3 regions of the Allobosea sp. Root670 genome follow, and region 2 is predicted to be linked to each of the others. Evidence: riboswitches for the same ligand, from Rfam matches in the RefSeq annotation. Region 2 holds a riboswitch; each other region holds the start of a gene.
What was found. Region 2 has a riboswitch for thiamine pyrophosphate ahead of thiO (glycine oxidase ThiO). Riboswitches for the same ligand answer to the same signal wherever they lie in the genome.
Positions count from the first base shown of each region.

Region 1: linked by a shared signal. The riboswitch ahead of thiC (phosphomethylpyrimidine synthase ThiC) and the one ahead of thiO (glycine oxidase ThiO) in region 2 are both predicted to bind thiamine pyrophosphate.
Region 3: linked by a shared signal. The riboswitch ahead of ASE61_RS15940 (long-chain fatty acid--CoA ligase) and the one ahead of thiO (glycine oxidase ThiO) in region 2 are both predicted to bind thiamine pyrophosphate.

Region 1 is NZ_LMJU01000021.1:21,859-29,060, reverse strand. It holds gene dnaK (molecular chaperone DnaK) at 1-1,417, opposite strand, end outside; gene ASE61_RS25065 (hypothetical protein) at 1,751-2,611, shown strand; gene ASE61_RS25060 (hydroxyethylthiazole kinase) at 2,678-3,418, opposite strand; gene thiC (phosphomethylpyrimidine synthase ThiC) at 3,415-5,292, opposite strand; TPP riboswitch at 5,372-5,476, opposite strand; gene ASE61_RS25050 (hypothetical protein) at 5,547-5,744, opposite strand; gene ASE61_RS26730 (hypothetical protein) at 5,793-6,065, opposite strand; gene ASE61_RS27520 (OmpA family protein) at 6,239-7,202, opposite strand, start outside.
Region 2 is NZ_LMJU01000001.1:472,323-479,524, reverse strand. It holds gene putA (trifunctional transcriptional regulator/proline dehydrogenase/L-glutamate gamma-semialdehyde dehydrogenase) at 1-1,085, opposite strand, end outside; gene ASE61_RS02155 (Lrp/AsnC family transcriptional regulator) at 1,252-1,710, shown strand; tRNA gene ASE61_RS02150 (tRNA-Ser) at 1,933-2,023, opposite strand; TPP riboswitch at 2,236-2,337, shown strand; gene thiO (glycine oxidase ThiO) at 2,415-3,410, shown strand; gene thiS (sulfur carrier protein ThiS) at 3,394-3,591, shown strand; gene ASE61_RS02135 (thiazole synthase) at 3,593-4,363, shown strand; gene ASE61_RS02130 (thiamine phosphate synthase) at 4,378-4,986, shown strand; gene ASE61_RS02125 (SelT/SelW/SelH family protein) at 5,020-5,334, opposite strand; gene ASE61_RS02120 (carboxypeptidase M32) at 5,469-6,962, opposite strand; gene ASE61_RS02115 (NADH:flavin oxidoreductase/NADH oxidase) at 7,066-7,202, opposite strand, start outside.
Region 3 is NZ_LMJU01000016.1:112,665-119,866, reverse strand. It holds gene ASE61_RS15965 (SDR family oxidoreductase) at 1-379, opposite strand, end outside; gene ASE61_RS15960 (ABC transporter substrate-binding protein) at 376-1,368, opposite strand; gene ASE61_RS15955 (ABC transporter permease) at 1,374-2,123, opposite strand; gene ASE61_RS15950 (ABC transporter ATP-binding protein) at 2,120-2,911, opposite strand; gene ASE61_RS15945 (acyl-CoA reductase) at 2,901-4,349, opposite strand; gene ASE61_RS15940 (long-chain fatty acid--CoA ligase) at 4,355-5,431, opposite strand; TPP riboswitch at 5,518-5,648, opposite strand; gene rfbA (glucose-1-phosphate thymidylyltransferase RfbA) at 5,742-6,617, opposite strand; gene rfbD (dTDP-4-dehydrorhamnose reductase) at 6,620-7,202, opposite strand, start outside.

The DNA.
Region 1 (7,202 bases), on a different contig from region 2:
TGTCGAAGGTCACCTCGATCTGCGGCATGCCGCGCGGGGACGGCGGAATGCCCATCAGGTCGAACTGGCCGAGCAGCTTGTTGTCGGCCGCCATCTCGCGCTCGCCCTGGAAGACCCGGATCGTCACCGCGTTCTGGTTGTCCTCGGCGGTGGAGAAGACCTGGCTCTTCTTGGTCGGGATCGTGGTGTTGCGGTCGATCAGACGCGTGAAGACGCCGCCCAGCGTCTCGATGCCGAGCGAGAGCGGGGTCACGTCGAGCAGCAGCACGTCCTTGACGTCGCCCTGCAGCACGCCGGCCTGAACCGCGGCGCCGATGGCGACGACCTCGTCAGGATTGACGCCCTTGTGCGGCTCCTTGCCGAAGAACTGCTTCACGACCTCCTGCACCTTCGGCATGCGGGTCATGCCGCCGACGAGGACGACCTCGTCGATCTGGCCCGCCGACAGGCCGGCATCCTTGAGCGCCTTCTTGCAGGGCTCGATGGTGCGCTGGACGAGATCGTCGACCAGGCTCTCGAACTTGGCGCGCGAGAGCTTGATGGCGAGGTGCTTCGGGCCCGAGGCATCCGCCGTGATATAGGGCAGGTTGATCTCGGTCTGGGCCGTGGTCGAGAGCTCGATCTTGGCCTTCTCCGCCGCTTCCTTCAGGCGCTGGAGAGCAAGCTTGTCCTTCTTCAGGTCGATGCCCTGCTCGCGCTTGAACTCGTCCGCCAGGTACTCGACCAGGCGCATGTCGAAGTCCTCGCCGCCGAGGAAGGTGTCGCCATTGGTCGACTTCACCTCGAAGACGCCGTCGCCGATCTCGAGGATCGAGACGTCGAAGGTGCCGCCGCCGAGGTCATAGACCGCGATCGTGCCGGCCTGCTTCTTGTCGAGGCCATAGGCCAGCGCAGCCGCGGTCGGCTCGTTGATGATGCGCAGCACCTCGAGGCCGGCGATGCGGCCGGCATCCTTCGTCGCCTGGCGCTGGGCGTCGTTGAAATAGGCGGGGACCGTGATGACGGCCTGAGTGACGGGCTGGCCGAGATAGGCCTCCGCCGTCTCCTTCATCTTGGTCAGCGTGAAGGCCGAGATCTGCGACGGCGAATAGTCCTTGCCGTCGGCTTCGACCCAGGCGTCGCCCGAGGAGGCCTTCTTGATCTTGTAGGGAACGAGCTTCAGGTCCTTCTGCGTCATCGGATCGTCGAAGGTCCGGCCGATGAGGCGCTTGATGGCGAAGAAGGTGCGCTCCGGGTTGGTGACGGCCTGGCGCTTCGCAGGCTGGCCGACAAGGCGTTCGCCGTCATCCGTGATGGCGACGATGGAGGGCGTGGTGCGCGCGCCTTCCGAATTCTCGATGACCTTGGGCGTCGAGCCTTCCATCACTGCAACGCAGCTGTTGGTCGTGCCGAGGTCGATACCAATGACTTTACCCATGGATGGGATCCCTTTCGATTGAGCAGATCGCCGGCCTGCGACGGTTGTCCGTCGCCTGCCGGCCCATGGACCGGATCGCCCCCGCTTCAGCGGCGAACGAAACCGGCATTCCACGTTTGACGGTGGTTAAACCGCCCCTTGGCGGCGTATATAGTGAGGGTGTTCCACCCCTTGCAAGACAGGCGAGCCGATTAAGCAACGGGGAGCACCGGCCGGGCTGCCCGCGAAACGCGCTTTCCGGCCGGGTGTGGCCTTCCCGTCCTTGTCTAACCCGGCTCGCGCCTGCATGCAGAAAGGCCGTTCAGGCTTCACTGGGCCGCCATGACTCGACCGATGCGCCTTATCCTGGCCTCGATAGCCCTCGCCACGACCGCAACCGTGGCGCATGCACAGCCGCTGCAATTGCCCGGCGCCCAGCCGTTCAACGCGCCCGGAACCCAGCAGGCCGCGCCCTCCCGGCCCGGCGCCCCGGCAGCGCCGCGCCCGCCCAGCATGCCCGCCATCAAGGTGGCCGGCGAGGATGCCATCATCGGCAAGACCCTGCACCGCCACGGCCATCACGGCGAGGCGGTGTTCTCGAAGACGGCGACGGGCTATGGCCTCAAGCTCAATCTCGACGGCTTCCAGAGCACGAACCTCGTCGAGCCCTGCGCCGTCTCCTTCGGCGACGCGCCTCTCCCCGTCACGGCGCTCGGGCGCCCGGCCGGCGTGCCGCGTTACCGGCTGGAGGCGCCGATCTGCCCAATCGTCTTCGACGTGCTCGACGGCGCCTTCCTCGTGGTCGAGCCGACGGAGCCCTGCGTCGTCCAGGCCGCGCAATGCCGGATCGACCCGCGCGGGCTGTGGGGCCCCGATGCGCGCCTGGTTTCAGGGCAGGCCAAGGAGATCGAGCGCGCGCGCGGCGTCGCCGAGCGCGCCGTGCGCGAGGGCTACCGGACGCTGACCGCCAAATCCGACGCCATCGAGCAGCGCGTGCTCGCGCGCGAGCAGGCCGGCTTCTCGGCCGAGCGCGAGATGATCTGCCGGGATTTCCAGCGCGAGGGCCAGTTCGGCTTCTGCGGCGCGCGGGTCACCGAGGCGCGGGCCGCCTCGCTGCGCGCCCGGCTCGGCCTCAACACCGAGCCGAAGACCGCCGCGACCAAGCCGAGGCCACGCCCGAAGCCTGCGCCGCTCTCGCTGACGCCGACGCAATAGCGGGGCAGAGCACTGTCATAGAGCGCTGTCATCCCGTGTCTGCGCTGCGGCATGACAGCGGTGGCTTCAGCTCATCCGGGCCGCCAGAGCGGCCTCGTCGAGCCCGGCGAGCGCATCGATCAGATGCATCGCGAAGCTGCCGGGCCCGGTGGCCCGTTCGGCCGCGATCTCGCCGGCGATACCATAGGCCGTGAGCGCTGCCGCCGCCGCGATCACCGGGTCAGGCTCTACCGCTCGGCAAGCCGCGACCAGCGCGCTCGATGCGCAGCCGAGGCCGGTGACCTTCGTCATCCACGCATGGCCATGCGCCACCGACAGGCTCCGGCCTTCGGTCTCGATCCGGTCGACCGCGCCGGTGGTGACGCGCACGATATCCCGCCTCAGTCCGAAAAGCGGCTCCAGCACGGCCATTTCGGTGGCATTGCCGCGCACCAGCACGTCGAACGATGCCAGGACGTCGCCGACCAGCCGCAATCTCAGGGGCGAAAGCTCGACGAAGACGGGGTCGAGCACCAGTGGAATGCGGTGCTCCTGCGCCACGGCCAGTAGCTTCGGGATGGCCCGCTCGCCCTCCGGGCTGATCGTGCCGAGATTGATCAGGATCGCGCCGGCGCCCGCCGCGACGGCCGCGACCTCGTCGGGGTGACCGGCCATCGAGGGCACCGCCCCGAAAGCCAGCAGCATGTTGGCGGTGACGTTCTGCGCCACCGTATTGGTCAGGCAATGGACGCGCGGGCGGCGTTCTGCCACCCGCGCGAGGATCGATGCGACGCCGGCGGCGTCGAGCTTTTCGCTGAAAGCGCTCATTCTGCCGCAGGTAGATAGATGCTGCCGCCCTTGTCGAGGAATTCCTTCGACTTGGCGGCCATGCCCTCGTCTGCAAGCGCCTCCAGCGCCTTGCGCTCGTTTTCACCCATGGCCAGCACCTCGGCGCGCAAATCCTGCGTGATCTTCATCGAGCAGAATTTCGGGCCGCACATCGAGCAGAAATGCGCGACCTTGTGGGCGTCCTTCGGCAAGGTTTCGTCGTGGAATTCGCGCGCCGTATCGGGGTCGAGCGCCAGGTTGAACTGGTCCTCCCAGCGGAAGTCGAAACGGGCGCGGCTGACCGCGTCGTCCCGGATCTTCGCGGCCGGATGGCCCTTGGCGAGATCGGCGGCATGGGCCGCGATCCGGTAGGTGATGACGCCGGTCTTGACGTCATCGCGGTTCGGGAGACCCAGATGCTCCTTCGGCGTGACGTAGCAGAGCATGGCGCAGCCATACCAGCCGATCATCGCCGCGCCGATGCCCGAGGTGATGTGGTCATAGCCCGGCGCGATATCGGTGGTTAGCGGTCCAAGCGTGTAGAACGGCGCCTCGCCGCATTCGCGCAATTGCTTGTCCATGTTCTCCTTGATCTTGTGCATCGGCACATGGCCGGGACCCTCGATCATCACCTGGCAGCCCTTGTCCCAGGCGATCTTGGTGAGTTCCCCCAGCGTCTCCAGTTCGGCGAACTGGGCGCGGTCATTGGCATCGGCGATCGAGCCGGGCCGCAGGCCGTCGCCGAGCGAGAACGAGACGTCGTAGCGACGCATGATCTCGCAGATCTCGTCGAAGCGCTCGTAGAGGAAGCTCTCCTTGTGATGCGCCAGACACCAGCGCGCCATGATCGAGCCGCCGCGCGAGACGATGCCGGTGACGCGGTTCGCCGTCAGCGGGACGTAAGGCAGGCGCACGCCGGCATGGATGGTGAAATAGTCGACGCCCTGCTCGGCCTGCTCGATCAGCGTGTCCTTGAACACCTCCCAGTCGAGCTTGATCGGATCGCCGCCGACCTTCTCCAGCGCCTGGTAGATCGGCACGGTGCCGATCGGCACCGGCGAATTCCTGAGGATCCAGGAACGGATGTTGTGGATGTTGCGGCCGGTGGAGAGGTCCATCACCGTGTCGGCGCCCCAGCGGATCGCCCAGACCAGCTTCTCGACCTCCTCGGCGGCGCCCGACGTCACAGCCGAGTTGCCGATATTGGCGTTGATCTTGACCAGGAAATTGCGGCCGATCGCCATCGGCTCCAGCTCGGGGTGGTTGATATTCGCGGGGATGATCGCTCGGCCGCGCGCGATCTCGTCGCGGACGAATTCGGGCGTGACGAATTCCGGGACGCTGGCGCCGAAGCTCTCGCCATCGGCATGGCGTTCGCGCGCGCCCTCCAGCATGGCGGCCCGGCCGAGATTCTCGCGATGCGCGACATAGATCATCTCGGGGGTGACGATGCCGGCCTTCGCGAACTCGTATTGCGTCGTCATCTGGCCTGGCTTCGCCTCGAGGATCGGACGCTCAGCCGGACAGGCGGGAACGAGCTGCGCTTCGCTGATATGGCCGTTATCGGCGGCCGTCACAGCGCGTCCGGGCACAGTCTGGAAGCCACGCGCATCGAGCCAGGCGCGGCGCGGCTGATTGAGGCCGGCATTGAGATCGATCTTCGCATCAGTCTCGGTGAAGGGCCCGGACGGATCGTAGAGCCGCACCGGCGGCTCGGCATCGGTCGTCAGCACGACCTCGCGGAAGGGCACGCGCATCTCGGGATGCTCGGGCGCGGCGACATAGATCTTGCGCGAGCCGATGATCGGCCCGGTCGTCACGCTCTGGGGAGCGGTCTTGACGCTGTTCTTCTGGGGTTTTGCGTGGGCGTTCATAAGGGGATCTCCTCCTTGGTACAGGTCAGGAGATCCGGCGTCGAAGCGGTTCAAGCGCTGTGATGCGGATGCAGGCCAAGGCTGCACCGCGTTCCAGTCCCTCCGCCGGTATGACCCGGATCAGGTTCGATGGGTTCAGCTTCGAAAGCCGTCTCAGCCCTTGCGGGCACCCCTCGGAACGCGGACGAGGTTAGGCGCAGCGCCGCCGCTTGGCAACGGGCTGTGCAAAGGTCTGGTCGGATAGGACGGAGGGCTCAGACAGTCAGGTCGACCAGCGTGCCCTGCCCGGCCGGCAGCGCGGCTTGCGTCTGCTCGGCGCTCTGCTGGAGCATGGCGACCAGAGCCTGCTCGGCCTGCGCATTCTGCCTGAGCATCTCGACGGACAGCGCCTGCTGGGTCGAGGCGGCCTGCATCGTGACGATGCTCTGGGCAAGTGAAACAGTGTCGCTCATGGCGGGCACCCTAGCCGGGCAACCCTACCAAATCCTCAACCCGGTTGCTCAAGGTGCGATGATCGAGGGCACCGGCTTGGGCATCGGCGGATCACGCTCGGGCCGGACCTGCGCCTTGTCCTCGCCGGTACCGCGCTTTTCGTCGCGGGGCGCCACAGTGTTGGGCGTCGCCGGACGAGCCGCCTCCCCCGATCGCGGCGCCGGCGGCACGCCGGGAGCCTGCGGCCTGGCCGGAGGCGATACCGTCTGGGCCTGCACCGGCACTGCACCAGGCAGGCTGGCGGCCAGTAATCCAGCCAGAACCGGAACGAACTTTCTCATGGCGGCATCTCCCTTCGGCCTGGACCATTGCTTGTCGCATTTTCTTCACGCGAACCGGTGCTCACCTCGCTTGAAAATGCTCTGTCCTCCGCAAATGAAACAGGCGCAGGGAACGGGTGTTCCCTGCGCCTGCGGAAGAGCGGGGCTGCCTGGAAAGCCGCCCCGCCCGGGTGTCACTGGTTCTGGCCGTTGAGCAGCGGCGTGATGCGCCGGAGCGTGACGCGCCGGTTCTCGCGGGAAGCCTCCTGCGTGTTCAGCTTCAGGTACTGCTCGCCATAGCCCTGGGTCGTCAGGTTCTCCGGCGGGATCTGGAAGTCGCGCGTCAGGATCTCCGCGACCGACTGCGCCCGGCGATCGGAGAGCGAGAGATTGTCGATATCGGCGCCGACAGCGTCGGTGTGGCCCTCGACGAGGAAGACCTCGTTGGGCGAGCGCTGCAAGGCGCGCTTCACCGAATCCGCGATCACCGAAAGGCGGCGCGCCTGATCCTGCCCCACCTGCCAGGAGCCGGTATCGAAATTGATCGTATCGATATCGACGCTGCGCATGCGGGCGCGCAGATCCGGCGAGTAGCGGACCTCGTCCAGCGTGTATCGGCGCGGAATCGCGGCGATCGGCGGGGCGGTGATCGTCTCGTAGATCAGGTCCTCGTCGGCCTGGTCCGCATCGACGATATAGCGCTCACGCGGGATCGGCAGCGGTGGCGGCGGCAGCACGACGACATCGTCGGCAAAGCGCCCCGGACGGTCGCGCAGCGTGTTGTCGATAATGATCACCTCGCGGTTGTCGCGGTCGATGCGCGTGCGGCGGATCAGCCGGCCCTGCTCGTCCGTGACGGTGACGATCCGCGTGCCGTCAGGGCGCTCGAAGATCGTGCGGTTCTCGTCGCCACGGCGTTCGGAGCGGCCCTGCCAGCCGAGATCGCGGAAGCGCTGGTCCTCGTCGCGGCGGATGATGGCGCGGCCGTCATCGTCGCGGATGATGGTGCGGCCAGGCTCGCGGATGATGGTGAGGTCGCCCTCGCGCTGCTCCCGCCGCTCGCGACGGATGTCGTCGAAGCGCTCGGCGCCCTGCGTCGCCATGATGCCACCGATGACGCCGGCGCCGAGGCCGATCGCACCGGCCACGCCCGGCGAG
Region 2 (7,202 bases):
CGGCCGGAGCGGCGGGCGAGGTCGATGATCCAGTCGAGAACGAAGGGGCAGCGCTTGCCATAGGCCTGCACCACGAAGCCGAGGCCGTTCCAGCCTTGCAGCGCGTTATCGAAGCTCAGCGCCTCCAGCAGGTCGAGCGAGAGCTCCAGCCGGTCGGCTTCCTCGGCATCGATATTGAGACCGATATCGTAGCTCTTGGCGATCAGCGCGAGCTCGCGCACGAGCGGCAGAAGCTCCGACATCACCCGGCCGGCCTGCGCGCGGCTATAGCGCGGATGCAGGGCCGAGAGCTTGATCGAGATGCCCGGGCCTTCAAACACACCGCGCCCGTTCGCGGCCCGGCCAATGGCGTGGATCGCGTTCTCGTAGTCGCGGTAGTAGCGCGCGGCATCGGCGGCGGTGGTCGCGGCCTCGCCGAGCATGTCGTAGGAATAGCGGAAGCCGCGCGCCTCCAGCGGGCGGGCGCGCTTCAGCGCCTCGTCGATCGTCTCGCCGGTGACGAACTGCTCGCCCATCATCCGCATCGCCATGTCGACGCCGCGGCGGATCACCGGCTCGCCCGCGCGAGCGATGAGGCGCGTCAGGGCAGCGGCCAGGCTGCGATCATTGACGGTGGAGGTCAGCTTCCCGGTCACGACGAGGCCCCAGGTCGCGGCATTGACGAAGAGCGACTTGCCGCCGCCGACATGGGACTTCCAGTCGCCATCGGCGATCTTGTCGCGGATCAGCGCGTCGCGCGTCGCGGTGTCCGGGATGCGCAGCAGCGCCTCGGCGAGGCACATCAGCGCGACGCCTTCCTGGCTGGAGAGCGAATATTCCTGGACCAGCCCCTCGACGCCCGTGCCCTTGTGCTTGGCCCGCAACGCTTCGATCAGCTTGCGCCCCGTGCGCGCGATCTCCTGCTTGCTCGCTGGCGCCAGCTTCGCCGCTTCCAGCAAAGGCGGAAGGCATTCAGTCTCGGGACGGCGATAGGCGGCGGTGATCGCCTGGCGCAGCGCTGACTGCTCGCGGATCGGCGGAGCGAAGCCCTCGAAAGGCGCCGGGCTGGAGGCGGTGTTGGCGGCGGCAGCGGTGGCTTGGCTCATGGCTTGTCCCGGCGGGTTCGAACGCGACGGGCCGGGGGCGATACCCTCTCCCGTTCTTTGCGCGGGAGCTTATCATGAGCGCGATTCTCAGGCGGTCTAAATTTTGTTATCTTGCAGTCCGTTCAGACTTCAGATTTGAGGATTGCAAGTGAAAAAGCCTAAGGAAATGCCAATCGAAGGCGATCTGGACGCGCTGGATCGCAAGATCCTCGACGTGCTCAGGGAGGACGGCCGGATCTCGATCGCCGAGCTCGGCGCGCGGATCGGCCTCTCCAAGACGCCCTGCCAGATCCGGTTCCGCCGGCTTGTCGACGACGGCTATATCGAGGGCTTCCGGGCAACGCTCAACCCGGCGAAGCTGAAGCTCGATCACATCGCCTTCGCCGAGGTCAAGCTGTCCGACACCACGGAAAAGGCGCTGACGAAATTCAACGAGGAGGTCAAGAAGATCAGGGAGGTCGAGGAATGCCACATGATCGCGGGCCGCTTCGACTACCTCCTGAAGATCCGCACGCCGGATATCCGGCGCTACCGGGCCGTGCTGGGCGAGAAGATCTCGAACCTGCCCCATGTCGCGAACACCTCGACCAATGTCGCGATGGAAACGGTCAAGGAAACCTGGTGAGGCCCTCGCGCTTGCAGTGTCGGCATCGCCGGTCGGCGGCCCTGCTTGATCGCGACGACCCAATCCAGCCGCCGACCAGCGCACCTGCCGGGATGGGAGATCGCCGCAGCGATGAACAAGGCCCGACCGGACGCTCGCCGATGCATGAGAGTGCACGCGCCCGTGCGACGCAACCGCGTGCGAATTCAAGTTCAAGCGAACGAAGGAGGGGCAGAAAAAGAGTGGCGGAGACGGAGGGATTCGAACCCTCGATACCCTTGTGGGGTATGCTCATTTAGCAAACGAGTGCCTTCAGCCTCTCGGCCACGTCTCCGGCGAGAGGCTCTATGCCCGATTGCAGAGCCGTTTGACAAGCCTCGTCGGCAACTTCCTTCGCTTCGCCTGTGCATGCTCCTCAGTGGGCCACCGAGCACTCCCGTGTGAAGGGAGGGCACATCAGAAATTGGTCTCCGCAAAGCGGCGTCTCTGACAACCAAGCCCTGCGCCGGCTCGCCTTGCTCCGCCGCAGGGCAGCCATTAGATTGAGCCTGTCCGTTGGGGTGCCGAGAGGCTGAGAGGCGTGGTCAGCGCCAACCCATCGTACCTGATCCGGGTAATGCCGGCGAAGGGAACGGTCTTCGGCTCGCAGACACTTTGCTCGTGCCCAGGCCGCTGCCTTCCCGGGAGCAGGGAAGAGCATGACGGCAGAACGCCCTCATTCCAGCCTGAAGGTCGCGGTGGTCGGCGCTGGTGTCGTCGGCCTGGCCTGCGCCACCGAATTGCTGGCGCGCGGCGCACAGGTCACCATCCATGAGCGCGGTCCGCGCATCGGCGCCGAGGCCTGTTCCTGGTATGCCGGCGGCATGCTCGCCCCGTGGTGCGAGGGCGAGAGCGCCGAGGAGCCTGTGATCCGGCTCGGACAGCAGGCGGCCGATTGGTGGGAGCGCCATGCCGGCGGGGTCGTCCGCAACGGCACGCTCGTGGTCGCGCCGAGCCGGGATCGTTCGGAATTGCGCCGCTTCGGGCAGCGCACGAGCCATTTCGAGGAGATCGATGGCGATGCGGTCGCCGTGCTCGAGCCCGATCTCGCCGGACGGTTTTCGCGCGGCCTGTTCTTTGCGGGTGAAGGACATCTCGATCCGCGTGAAGCCATCGCCGCGCTGGCCGAGCGCCTCGTCGCGAACGGCGGCACAATCCATTTCGACAGCGCCGTCGAGCCCGTCGATCTCGATGCCGATATCGTCCTCGATTGCCGGGGGCTGGCGGCGCGTGATGTCCTGCCGGACCTGCGCGGCGTCAAGGGCGAGATGCTGCTGCTGCGCAGCGACGATATCAGCCTGTCGCGCCCTGTCCGGCTGCTGCATCCGCGCATTCCGCTCTACATCGTCCCGCGCGCGGACGGGCTCTTCATGGTCGGCGCGACGATGATCGAGAGCGGCGAGCGGCGTCGCATCTCCGCTCGCGCCATGCTGGAACTGCTCGGCGCCGCCTATGCGCTGCACCCTGCTTTCGGCGAGGCGGAGGTGGTCGAGATCGGCACCGATGCCCGCCCGGCCTTTCCCGACAACCTGCCGCGGCTGACGCGTCGCGGCCGGGTGATCCATGTCAACGGGCTCTATCGCCACGGCTTCCTGCTCAGTCCCGCCATGGCGCGGATGGCGGCGGATGCCGTGCTGAACCCGCAAGCAACACCGGAGATGCTGCATGACCTTGCTGCTTAACGGCGCCCCGCAGGACGTCGCGGCGAAGACGCTGGCCGAGGCACTGGCGGAGCTGGGCTTCGGCGGCCGCATCGTCGCGACCGCGGTGAACGGCGATTTCGTGCCGGCCCGCAAGCGCGCCGAAACGGCCCTGAGCGAAGGCGACCGCATCGAGATCGTCGCGCCGATGCAGGGAGGCTGAGATGGCATCCTTCTATGGCTTCGAGCCCGACAACCCGCTCTTCCTCGGCACCGCGCAATACCCGTCGCCCGCCATCCTGGCCGAGGCCGTGAAGCGCTCGGGCGCCGAGGTCGTCACCGTTTCGCTGCGGCGGGAATCGTCGGGCGGCGCAGGACAAGCCTTCTGGGCGCTGATCCGCGAGCTCGGCGTCAAGGTGCTCCCGAACACGGCCGGCTGCCACACCGTCAAGGAAGCCGTGACCACGGCGCAGATGGCGCGCGAGGTCTTCGGTACCGACTGGATCAAGCTCGAGGTGATCGGCGAGGACGACACGCTCCAGCCGGACGTGATCGCGCTGGTCGAGGCCGCGCGCATTCTCGCCGATGACGGCTTCAAGGTTTTTCCCTACACGACCGAGGATCTCGTGGTCGGCGGGCGCCTGCTCGATGCCGGCTGCGAGGTGCTGATGCCATGGGGTGCGCCGATCGGGTCGGGCAGGGGGCTCAACAACCCCTATGGCCTGCGCAGCCTGCGCCAGCATTTCCCGGATGTGCCGCTTGTCGTCGATGCCGGCATCGGCCTGCCGTCCCATGCCGCGCAGGCGATGGAGATGGGTTATGACGGCATCCTGCTCAATACCGCAGTCGCCAAGGCGGGCGATCCCGCCGCGATGGCGGAGGCCTTCTCGCTCGCCATCCGCGCCGGCCGCCAGGCTTTTGCCGCGCAACCGATCGAGGCGCGCGACATGGCCGCTCCCTCCACGCCCGTCATGGGCAAAGCCTTCCTGGCCTGAAAGACCGCTCCCGCATGAAGCTCGATCCGTTCTACCCCATCTTCGACAGCGCCGACTGGCTGGAGCGGATGCTGCCGCTCGGCGTCAAGCTGGTGCAGTTACGCGTCAAGGACCGGCCCGAGACCGAGGTCGCGCGTGAGATCGCGCGGGCGAAGACACTCTGCGCTGCGGCCGGCTGCGTGCTCGTCGTCAACGACTACTGGAAGCTCGCTATCGCCGAGGGCTGCGACTTCATCCATCTCGGCCAGGAGGATCTCGACGAGGCCGACCTCGATGCGATCCGCAAGGCCGGCCTCAAGCTCGGCATCAGCAGCCATGACGAGCCCGAGCTGGAGCGCGCGCTGGCGGCGAAGCCTGATTATGTCGCGCTCGGCCCGGTCTACCCGACCATCCTGAAGCAGATGCGCTTCGGCCCGCAGGGGCTGGAGCGGCTCGGCGAGTGGAAGCGCCGCATCGGCGACCTGCCGCTGGTCGGCATCGGCGGCATCTCGCTGGAGCGGGCGCCGGGCGTCTTCGAGGCCGGCGCCGATATCGTCGCAGCGGTGACCGACATCACGCTGAGCGCCGATCCCGAGGGACGGTTGAAGGCCTGGGTCGCGGCGACGCGGAAGCACGCGGCCTGAGAGGGCCGCAGTCTCGGGCGGGGCGAGGGGCCTTCAGCTCTCCGCCTCGGCCGACATCGTGTGACCGTCGACATGGCCGAGGCTGCGTTCAGGATCGAGCCGATCGCGCACGCGTTGCTTCAGCACCTTCGAATCCGGGAAGCCGCCATCGGCCTTGCGGTCCCAGATCAGCTCGCCGTCATAATGGATCTGGAAGATGCCGCCGGTGCGCGGGATCAGCGCGACCTCGCCGAGATCCTGCCCGAAGGTCGAGAGCAGTTCCTGCCCGAGCCAGGCCGAGCGCAGCATCCAGTTGCACATCGAGCAATAGGTGATGGCGATGCGGGGGGCGGGCTTGGTCTGGGTCATGAGCGGTCACCGAAGCAGGAGGTCGTCTCCGACATCCCGCTTCGGAAGCCCGGATGCAAGTCCGAAAGCTGCATGGCCGATCGGCACGAGGCGTTTGTCTAAGTCTTTGTTTCGAATAAATAAAATGAGTTCGCTTAGACCTCGTCGATATAGCGCCGGCGCAGGTGGGCCTTGAACACCGCGGCGTCGAGCGGGCGACCAGTCGCTTCCGTCAGCAGCTCGTCGGTCGGGAGCAGCGAGCCCTTGCCGTGGATATTGGCGCGCAGCCAGCCGACCAGAGGACCGAAATCGCCCTTGCCGATGCCGGGCAGGATCGAGGCCTCCGCCTTGCAGGCGGCATCGAAGATCTGGGCCGCGGTCATCGCACCCAGCGTATAGGTCGGGAAATAGCCCCAGCCGCCGGACGGCCAGTGGATGTCCTGCAGGCAGCCGAGCCGGTCGTTTGGAACGGTGACGCCGAGCAAGGACTTCATCCCGGCATTCCAGGCGGAAGGCAATTCGGCGAGCGGCATCTCGTCGGCAATCAGCGCCTTTTCCAGCCGGTAGCGCAGGATGACATGGGCCGGGTAGGTCACCTCGTCGGCATCGACGCGGATGAAGCCGGGCTCGACGCGGGTATAGCGATGCCACATCGCCTCGCTTTCCCAGGCCGGCCCCACACCTCCAAAACTCTCGCGCATCAGCGGCGCGGCGTAAGCCAGGAACTGGCGCGAGCGGCAGGCTTGCATCTCCATCAGCAGCGACTGGCTCTCATGCAGGCTCATGCCGCGCGCGGCGCCGACCGGCTGGTTGAGATGCGCTTGAGGCCGGCCCTGCTCGTAGAGCGCATGTCCGGTCTCGTGCAGCACGCCCATCAGTGCCTTGGTGAAATCGGTCTCGTCATAGCGCGTGGTGATGCGGACATCGTTGTCGGCGCCGCCGCAGAAAGGGTGCGTCGAGATATCGAGCCGGCCGCGCTCGAAATCATAGCCGAGCGCCGCCATGAACTTGAGGCCGAGCGCCCGCTGCGTCTCAGTCGCGAAAGGGCCTTCCAGCGCGGGCAAGGCAGGCCGGCGGGCCTGCACCGCCATCGCCTCCTGCGTGAAGCCCGGCAGGAAGGCGGCAAGATCGTCGAACAGCCCGTCGATCTTGGCGGAACGGCCGCCCGGCTCGTAATCGTTGAGCAGCGCGTCATAGGCGGAGAGCCCGAGCTTCTCGCCCTTGGCCCGGCCGATCTGGCGCTGGAGATTTAGCACTTCGGCGAGATAGGGCAGGAGACCGGCGAAATCGGCATCGGCCCGCGCTTGGCGCCAGCGCATCTCGCAAGCGGAGATCGCCTTGCTCGACGCTTCCACCAGTTCGGAGGGCAGGGCGGTGTCGACCGTCCAGACGCGTCGGATCTCGCGCAGGTTGGCCTTCTCCCAGGTGCCGAGGCTGCCGTCGCTCTCGGCCTCGCCGAGCCAATCGCCAATGCGGCTATCGGTGGAGAGACCGTGGCGCATGACCTGGAGCAGGGCCATGCTTTCGGCCCGCGTCTCGGCCGCGCCCTTCGGCATCATCACGTCGTTGTCCCACTGCAGGATGCCGATGGCATTCGACAGGGCAGCGATGCGGCCGAAATGGGCGGAGAGGTCGGAATAGGCTGTCATGCGGCTCTCTGATGTGGGAAGGGGCGGCGCAATTGAAGTGTTTTTCCCGGCCTGGACAAGCTGCGTCAGCAGCGCCGGGCCGGAATGACGATGCTGGTCCGGTTCAGGCGAACAGCTTGGAATATTGGCGCGGCTGCGAGCGCAGATACTGGTTCGGCGCCTTGACGGTGGCGCCGAGCTGTGCCGCCGCATGCCAGGGCCAGCGCGGGTTGTAGAGGATGCCGCGCGCCAATGCGACGA
Region 3 (7,202 bases), on a different contig from region 2:
CCGTGTAGGCGGCCTTCACCGCCCCTTCGAACTGCTGCTCATAGGCTTCCCACGGCGTCTCCCAGAAGCGGGCGCGGTTATCCGGGTCGAAGCGATAGGGCGCGAAGGCGTTGTTGACGACGACATCGAGCCGGCCGACCTCCTCCGCGATGCGCGTCGCCATGGCCGCGACCGCGTCGGAGGACGTGACATCGGCGGCGATGGCCAATGCTTCGCCGCCGAGCGCGCGGCATTCCGCGACGACGGCCTCGGCAGCCGCCTCGTCCGTCCGGTAATTGACGATGACGATACCGCCCTCAGCGGCGAAGGCTTTCGCGATCGCAGCCCCGATGCCGCGGCTCCCGCCGGTGACGAGGATGGCCCGGTCTCGGAACTTCATGGCGCGCCATCCTTCGGCGGGATCAGGTCGCTCTTCACGACGGCCTTCATGTCGATCTGACGGGCGATCAGGCCAAGGCTGCGGAAGGTGTCGGCGCCCTTTTGCAGGGCCTCGAGATCGAAGCGGCCGAGCCCCTCGCGCTCGGTGGTCGGCGAGCCGCTCGACGCATTGCGCAGCTTGATGATCTCGAGGTTCATGGCCTCGTCGCGGCCGTTGATGGCACGGGTGACGGCGATGCGCGCGGCCTCTTCGGGCTTGGCGATCATCCAGGCGGCGGAATCGCGATAGGCGGCGAGGAAGCGCTTCAGCAGCGGCTTGTTCTGCTCGTAATAGCTTTCTTTCACGACGAAGATGTCGCTCGGCAGGTTGAGCTGGTCGCGGACTTCGATGACGTTGGCTTCGCCCAAGCCCTTGGCGCGGGCGACGAGCAGTCCGGTATCGGTCGCGGCGGTGGCATCGACCTGCCCCTGCATCAGCGGCGCGAAATTGAGCAGGCCGGTTGGCTGGATGGTGACGTCCTTCTCGCCGAGTCCGACCTGATGCAGCAGTACGAGCAGGTTCTGATAGGTGCCGCTGGCGAGGCTGTAGACGCCGATGCGCTTGCCCTTGAGATCGGCGGCGGAGCGGATGCCGCTGCTCTTCAGCGCGACGACGTTGAAGACGTTCTGCGGATAGATGTTGTAGATCGCGACGAGCTTCTCGCCCTTGTCGAGCGCGAGATAGAGCGCGGCCGGATCGGTGAAGGCGATGTCGGCCTGGCCCGCGAGCATGTTCTGCAAGGCCGCGCCGCCGCCGGTGCCGGGCACATAGTCGAGCGCGATGCCCTTGGCCTTGAAGAAGCCCTTATCCGGCTCGGCCAGGAGATTGGTGATCTCGCTGATCGGCTGGCTCCAGCCGGCGACGGTGACCTTGTCGAGCGATTGAGCCGTCGCGGGCGCCGCGACGAGGCAGGAGAGGGCAAGCATGAGGAAGGCGCGCAGCGCGGACATGGGGATCAGCCTTTCGAGAAGCGATGCAGGACGCGGCGCTCGATCAGGCGCACGGCCTCGTAGAGCAGCATTCCAAGGGCGGTGATGACGATGAAGAGCGCGAAGATCAGGCTCGAATCCATCACGCTCTGCGCGGCGATGATCGAGGCGCCGAGCCCGATGCGCCCGCCGATGAACTCGCCGACGACCGCGCCGACCAAGGCCAGCACGACCGCGACGCGCAGGCCCGCCATGATGATGGGCAGCGCCGCCGGCAGCTTGAGCCGCAGCAGGGTCTGGAGGCGCCCGGCACCGAGCATGCGGAAGAGTTCGCGCCTGGAAGCATCGACCTCGCTGATGCCGGTCAGCGTGTTCTCCATCAGCGGGAAGAAGCAGATCAGCGCGGTGATGACGACGGTCGGCGTCATGCCGAAACCGAACCAGATGATGAAGAGCGGCCCGAGCGCGAGTTTTGGCACGAGCTGACTCGCCAGCACATAGGGCCGCAGCAGGCGGCTGAGCGCCGGGAATTCCGCCAGCAGGATGCCGACACCAAGTCCGACAACGGCGCCGATGCCGAGACCGAGCGCCATTTCCGTGGCCGTCATCGCCAGATGCGGCCAGAGCCGGCCGGTCGCGATCTCGCTCCACAGCGTTGCGAGCACGCTGGAAGGCGTCGGCAGCACGAGCGGCGAGAGCCCGCCGAGCCGGCACCAGGCTTCCCAGCCGGCGAGCAGGGCGACGAGCAGCAGCAGAGAGGGCAGGCGGGCGATCATGCCGCCGGCCTCCGGCTGGCCGTGGTTGCGCCGTCCATCGCATCGCGCAAGGCGCGGCATGCCGCGATGAAAGATGGCGCATAGCGCATGTCGCGATGACGCGGGCGGACGAGCTCGATCCGGCGCACATGCGTCAACCGGCCGGCCGCCATCACCGCGACTTTGTCGGCGAGATAGACGGCCTCGCCGATATCATGCGTGACGAAGAGCGCGGTCGTGCCGTTGAGCGCGCAGAGGCGCAGCAGATCGTCCTGCAATTCCTCGCGCGTCAGGGCATCGAGCGCAGCGAAGGGCTCGTCGAGCAGCAGGAGATCGGGATTGCCGACCAGAGCGCGGGCGACCGCGACGCGGCTCTGCTGGCCGCCGGAAAGCTCGGCCGGGCGGCGCATCGCGAAATCCGCGAGGCCGACACGCTCAAGCAGGTCGAGCGCGGCATCCTTGTCGGCGATGGTCGGGCGGCGCTTCAGCGAGACCGGCAGCAGGACGTTGTCGAGCGCGCTCAGCCAGTCGAGCAGCGTCGGCGCCTGGAAGACGAAGCCGGCGTGTGGGCTCGGCCCGGCCAGTGCCTCGCCGCCGATGCGGATCGTGCCTTCGCTCGGCAGCAGCAGGCCGGCAGCGAGCTTGAGCAAGGTGGTCTTGCCGCAGCCGCTGCGGCCGAGCAGGCAATGGATCTCCCCGCGCGGGATCGTCCAGTCGATCGCATCGACAACGGCCGGGCCGGTCGCGTCATAGCGATAGCTGGTACGTTCGATCGTGACGAAATCGGTTTTGGTGGGGTCAGTCGACATAGGGCGCAAACCCTTCTGACGCGGCTTCGGCTGATTGTTCGATCTCGGTAAAGGTGACGAGGTCGAGCAGGCTGAAGCGCCCGTCATGGTGCCAGCCGGCCTCCGGCGCGGTCATGCGGCCGAGCGGGGCGATGCGGCTGACGCCGACTGCTGCGAGCTGCTCCGAAAGCCGGAACAGCCGCTCGGGCGCAGCAGCGACACCCGCCGTCTGCAGGAAGCTGCGATAGGGCGCGACGAGAGCAGGGACCTCGTCGAGGCTGTCGATCGCGACCAGCTTGAGCGTGCGGTTCAGGCCGGTCGGGCTCAGGGCTTCCGGCGTCTCGACATGGGCGACGCTCCAGGGATCGGACAGCTCGCCGAGAAGTTCGGCGGTGCCATCCATCGCGCGCGCCTCTTGCGCGCCGCGCCATGCCGCGATCGACGCCGCTTCGCCCTGCGACAAGGCACGGCGCGGATGGCGGGAGGAGAGGGTCGCCAGTTCCTGCGCGACATGGCGCGCGAACTCGGCCGGGCTGACCCGCCCGCCTTGCTCGACGAAGAGCATCTGCGGCGAGTAGCAGCCCTGCTGTTCGTAGCGGGTGACGTCATGCGCCGCGAGCCGCGCCAAGGCAGGAGTCTTGCGGCTGTCGAGCGCCTCTCGCGCGATCACGCCGAAGCCGATCTTGTGGCCATGCGGCAGGAAGCGGGTGGTGATCGGCAGCTTGGCGCGCAGCGCCGTCAGCGTCTCGTTGCCGCCATAGGCCATGACGGTATCGGCCGCGCGCAGGAAGGTGGGCTCGGCAGCCGCTTCGCCGCCTTTCCACCAGGTGATGGCGAGGCATTCACCGATCTCGGGATCGATCTCGGCGAGGAGGTTGGCGAACCAGCCGGCCGTCAGTGGTTCGGCCGAGGCGAGCTTGCCGATGTTGCCGGCCTTGACCAGCAAGCCGCAGATCAGGCTCCAGAGCGAGAGCGCGGGGACATTGCCGGCCCATACATGCAGCAGCAGGTCCGGGCCGTGGGCGCGCAGGTAGCCGCCCTTGGGCGTCGGCTGGAAACCGTCGAGCAGGCCGGGATTGGCGAAATCCTCGGCCAGGAAGCACAGGAGCTGCGGCTTGCGGAAGGTCTTGAGATAGCCGGTCAGGCCTAGCCGCACCGTCTCGCGGTCGTAGCCGGTGACGATCGGCAGAAGGTGCTCGGCCTTAAGCCGCAGTGGGTGTGAGCGGTCGAGCAGGCGCGCGATGGCGGCATCGATCGCCGTGACGATGCGGGCTGTCTCCATCCGCTTCAGCCGGGCGCGCGCGTTGTCGCGCACGTGAGCACAGAGCGCCGCGGCCTGCACTTCGTCGAGCTCCGGCAGCGCGATGGCGACGCTCTCGCCCCAGGCGCTATGGCTAACTTCGCGCCAACGCAGCGCCTCGCGGTTCAGGCTCGGCAGATGGCCCGCATGCTCGATCACCGTCGTCAGCCTCGTGCCGCTGCGAGGAATTCGGCGGCGGCGACCGAGCAGCCCTTCGAGGCCTCGCCATCGACGCGGCCGAGCAGCTTGAATCCACCCGGCACGATCTCGCCGGCATCCTCGGTCAGGATCGCCGCGACGCAGTTGAAATGGGCGAGGTCGTGATGGACGATCACGCCGCGTTGGCCCTCCGGCAGGTCGATGCCGGTGAGGGGATCGACGACGCGGCTGCGGATCCAGTGCGGGCCGGATTTGACCGACGGGCAGACGGCATTGCCGTCGTCATAGAGCTGTGAGCTCAGCTCGGTCATCCCGTACATGTTGATGCAGGACGCGCGCGGCACGCCGAAGGCAGCGCTGAGACCGTCATAGAATTCGTCGGGCCCAAGTTCGCGCGATTGGCCCTTGAAGCCGCCGGTATCGAGGATGCGGCTGCCCTCCGGCAGGGCGAAGCGCCGACCGCTCGCCGCGAGCGCGTCCAGCACGGGCACCAAGGAATAGCTCGCGCCCAGCAGGGCATAGGGCTCGCCGCTTGTCTCAGCCTGCTCCAGTGCCGACAGAAGACCGTCGAGATCGAGCCCGGCGGCGTTGATGAAAGTCTCGGAATCAGCCGTGCCGCATTCGCGCTTGGCGAGCGAGAGATAGGTGGCGAGCGAGGAATTCGGCAGCTCCGTCTCGTCGGGAAAGAGGATGCCCATGCGGATGTGCTCGCGGCCCTGCATGAAGTGCGCGCGGAAATTGACCAGCATCGAGCGCTTCCAGACGTCGAGCGTCGGATGGTAGCTGCGCCCACGAATGCCTTGCGTTGTACCGCTGGTCATGAAGACGCGTTCGGCGGCTTCCGGCAGGCTGCAGCTCAGCGTCAGGTCCTTGAAGGCGGTGATCGGTACGGCCGGGATGTCGCGCCAGCGCTTCACCGAGAGCGGCGTGCGGCCGCGCTGCAGGCAGAAGCGCTTATAGGGCTCGTTGTTGCGGAACTGATAGGCGAAGACCTTGAGCGCCATCGCCTCGAACTCGGCTTCCGACGCGTCGGGAAGCGCGATGAATGCCGATAGCGCCGCGATGATCTCGGCTTGCGTCACTTGAAGCCACTCCGTTCGGACGCAGACGGGCAAGCCGGAGCGTCGATCGCTGGAGGATCACGAGCGCAAGCTGGAATCAGGGCCTCAAGGCCGCATGTCCCGCATCCCTACGCCGGTATGATCCGGATCAGGTTCGGAGGGTCACCGCGTTGCCTAAGGCTCGAAAGCCCAGCCGGCGGAATCTCAGCCTCCTAGCGAGGCCCCCCTGGGAACGGGAGCAGATGACGAGCGGCGGGCCTTGCTGTCAAGCGATAACGGAGCGGGGCGGGTATCCGTAAGGGGCTTGCCGAGAGAGCCCGGCATCTCCCGCTCAGCCGGCGATATCCCGGGCCATCCGCATGAGGTACTGGCCGTAATCGCCCTTGGCGAGCTTCTCGCCGAGCCGTGTCAGCTGCGCCGTCGAGATCCAGCCCTGTCGTGCCGCGATCTCTTCGGGGCAGGCGATGCGCAGGCCCTGGCGGCTTTCGAGGGTCCGGACGAACTCGCCGGCTTCCAGCAGGCTGTCGGGCGTGCCGGTATCGAGCCAGGCGAAGCCGCGGCCCATCGATTCCACCGAGAGCTGGCCGCGCTCCAGATAGATCCGGTTGACGTCGGTGATTTCGAGCTCGCCGCGCGCCGAGGGCTCCAGCGACCGGGCGATCTCGACCACCTCGGCATCGTAGAAGTAAAGGCCGGTGACGGCCCAGCTCGACTTGGGAACCTCGGGCTTTTCCTCGATCGAAACCGCCTTGCCGGTCTGGTCGAAGGCGACGACGCCGTACCGCTCGGGATCGCTGACATGGTAGGCGAAGACAGTGGCGCCCTGCTCGCGCGCCTTGGCTCGCGCCATCATCGCGGGCAGGGAATGGCCATAGAACAGGTTGTCGCCGAGAACGAGAGCGGAGGGCTCGCCGGCGACGAAATCGGCGCCGATCAGGTAGGCCTGCGCCAGCCCGCCGGGATGCGGCTGCTCGGCATAGGTGAGGCTCATGCCCCAGTCGGAGCCGTCGCCGAGCAGGCGCTTGAAATGCGGCAGATCGTGCGGCGTCGAGATGATCAGGACGTCGCGGATGCCGGCGAGCATCAGCGTCGAGAGCGGATAGTAGATCATCGGCTTGTCGTAGACGGGCAGGAGCTGCTTCGACATCGCCAGCGTCATCGGGTGCAGCCGGGTGCCGGAACCGCCGGCCAGGATGATGCCCTTCATCGTTAACTCTGGTCCTTGGCCTGATCTTCGAGAAGTCGTGCGACGCAAAGCCGGAGCGAGCTTTGCCATTCCGGCAGCCGCACCTCATGGGCGAGCGCGAGCTTGCTGCAATCGAGCCGGGAATTGGGGGGCCGGCGCGCCGGCGTCGGATAATCGGCCGTGGCGATGCGCCTGACCCTGACCGGTGCGCCGCCATGCCGTTCGCGCTCGGCGAAGATCGCCTCGGCGACATCGGCCCAGACGGCTTCGCCCGCCGCGCTCATGTGGAACACGCCGCGCAAGTCCGCATCATCCGCCCGCGCAGTCAGGTTGCGCGCCACGGTGAAGATCACATCGGCGATGTCGAGCGCGCTGGTCGGGCATCCCGCCTGGTCGGCGACGACGCCGACCTCGTCGCGCGTTTCGGCGAGGCGCAGCATCGTCTTGACGAAGTTCTTGCCGAAGGGGCTGTAGATCCAGGCCGTGCGCAGGATGGCGTGGTTGTCGGTGGCGGCCGCGACCGCCCGTTCGCCGGCGAGCTTGCTCGCGCCATAGGCCGAGATAGGGCCGGTCGCATCGTCTTCGCGATAGGGCCGGTCGAGCCCG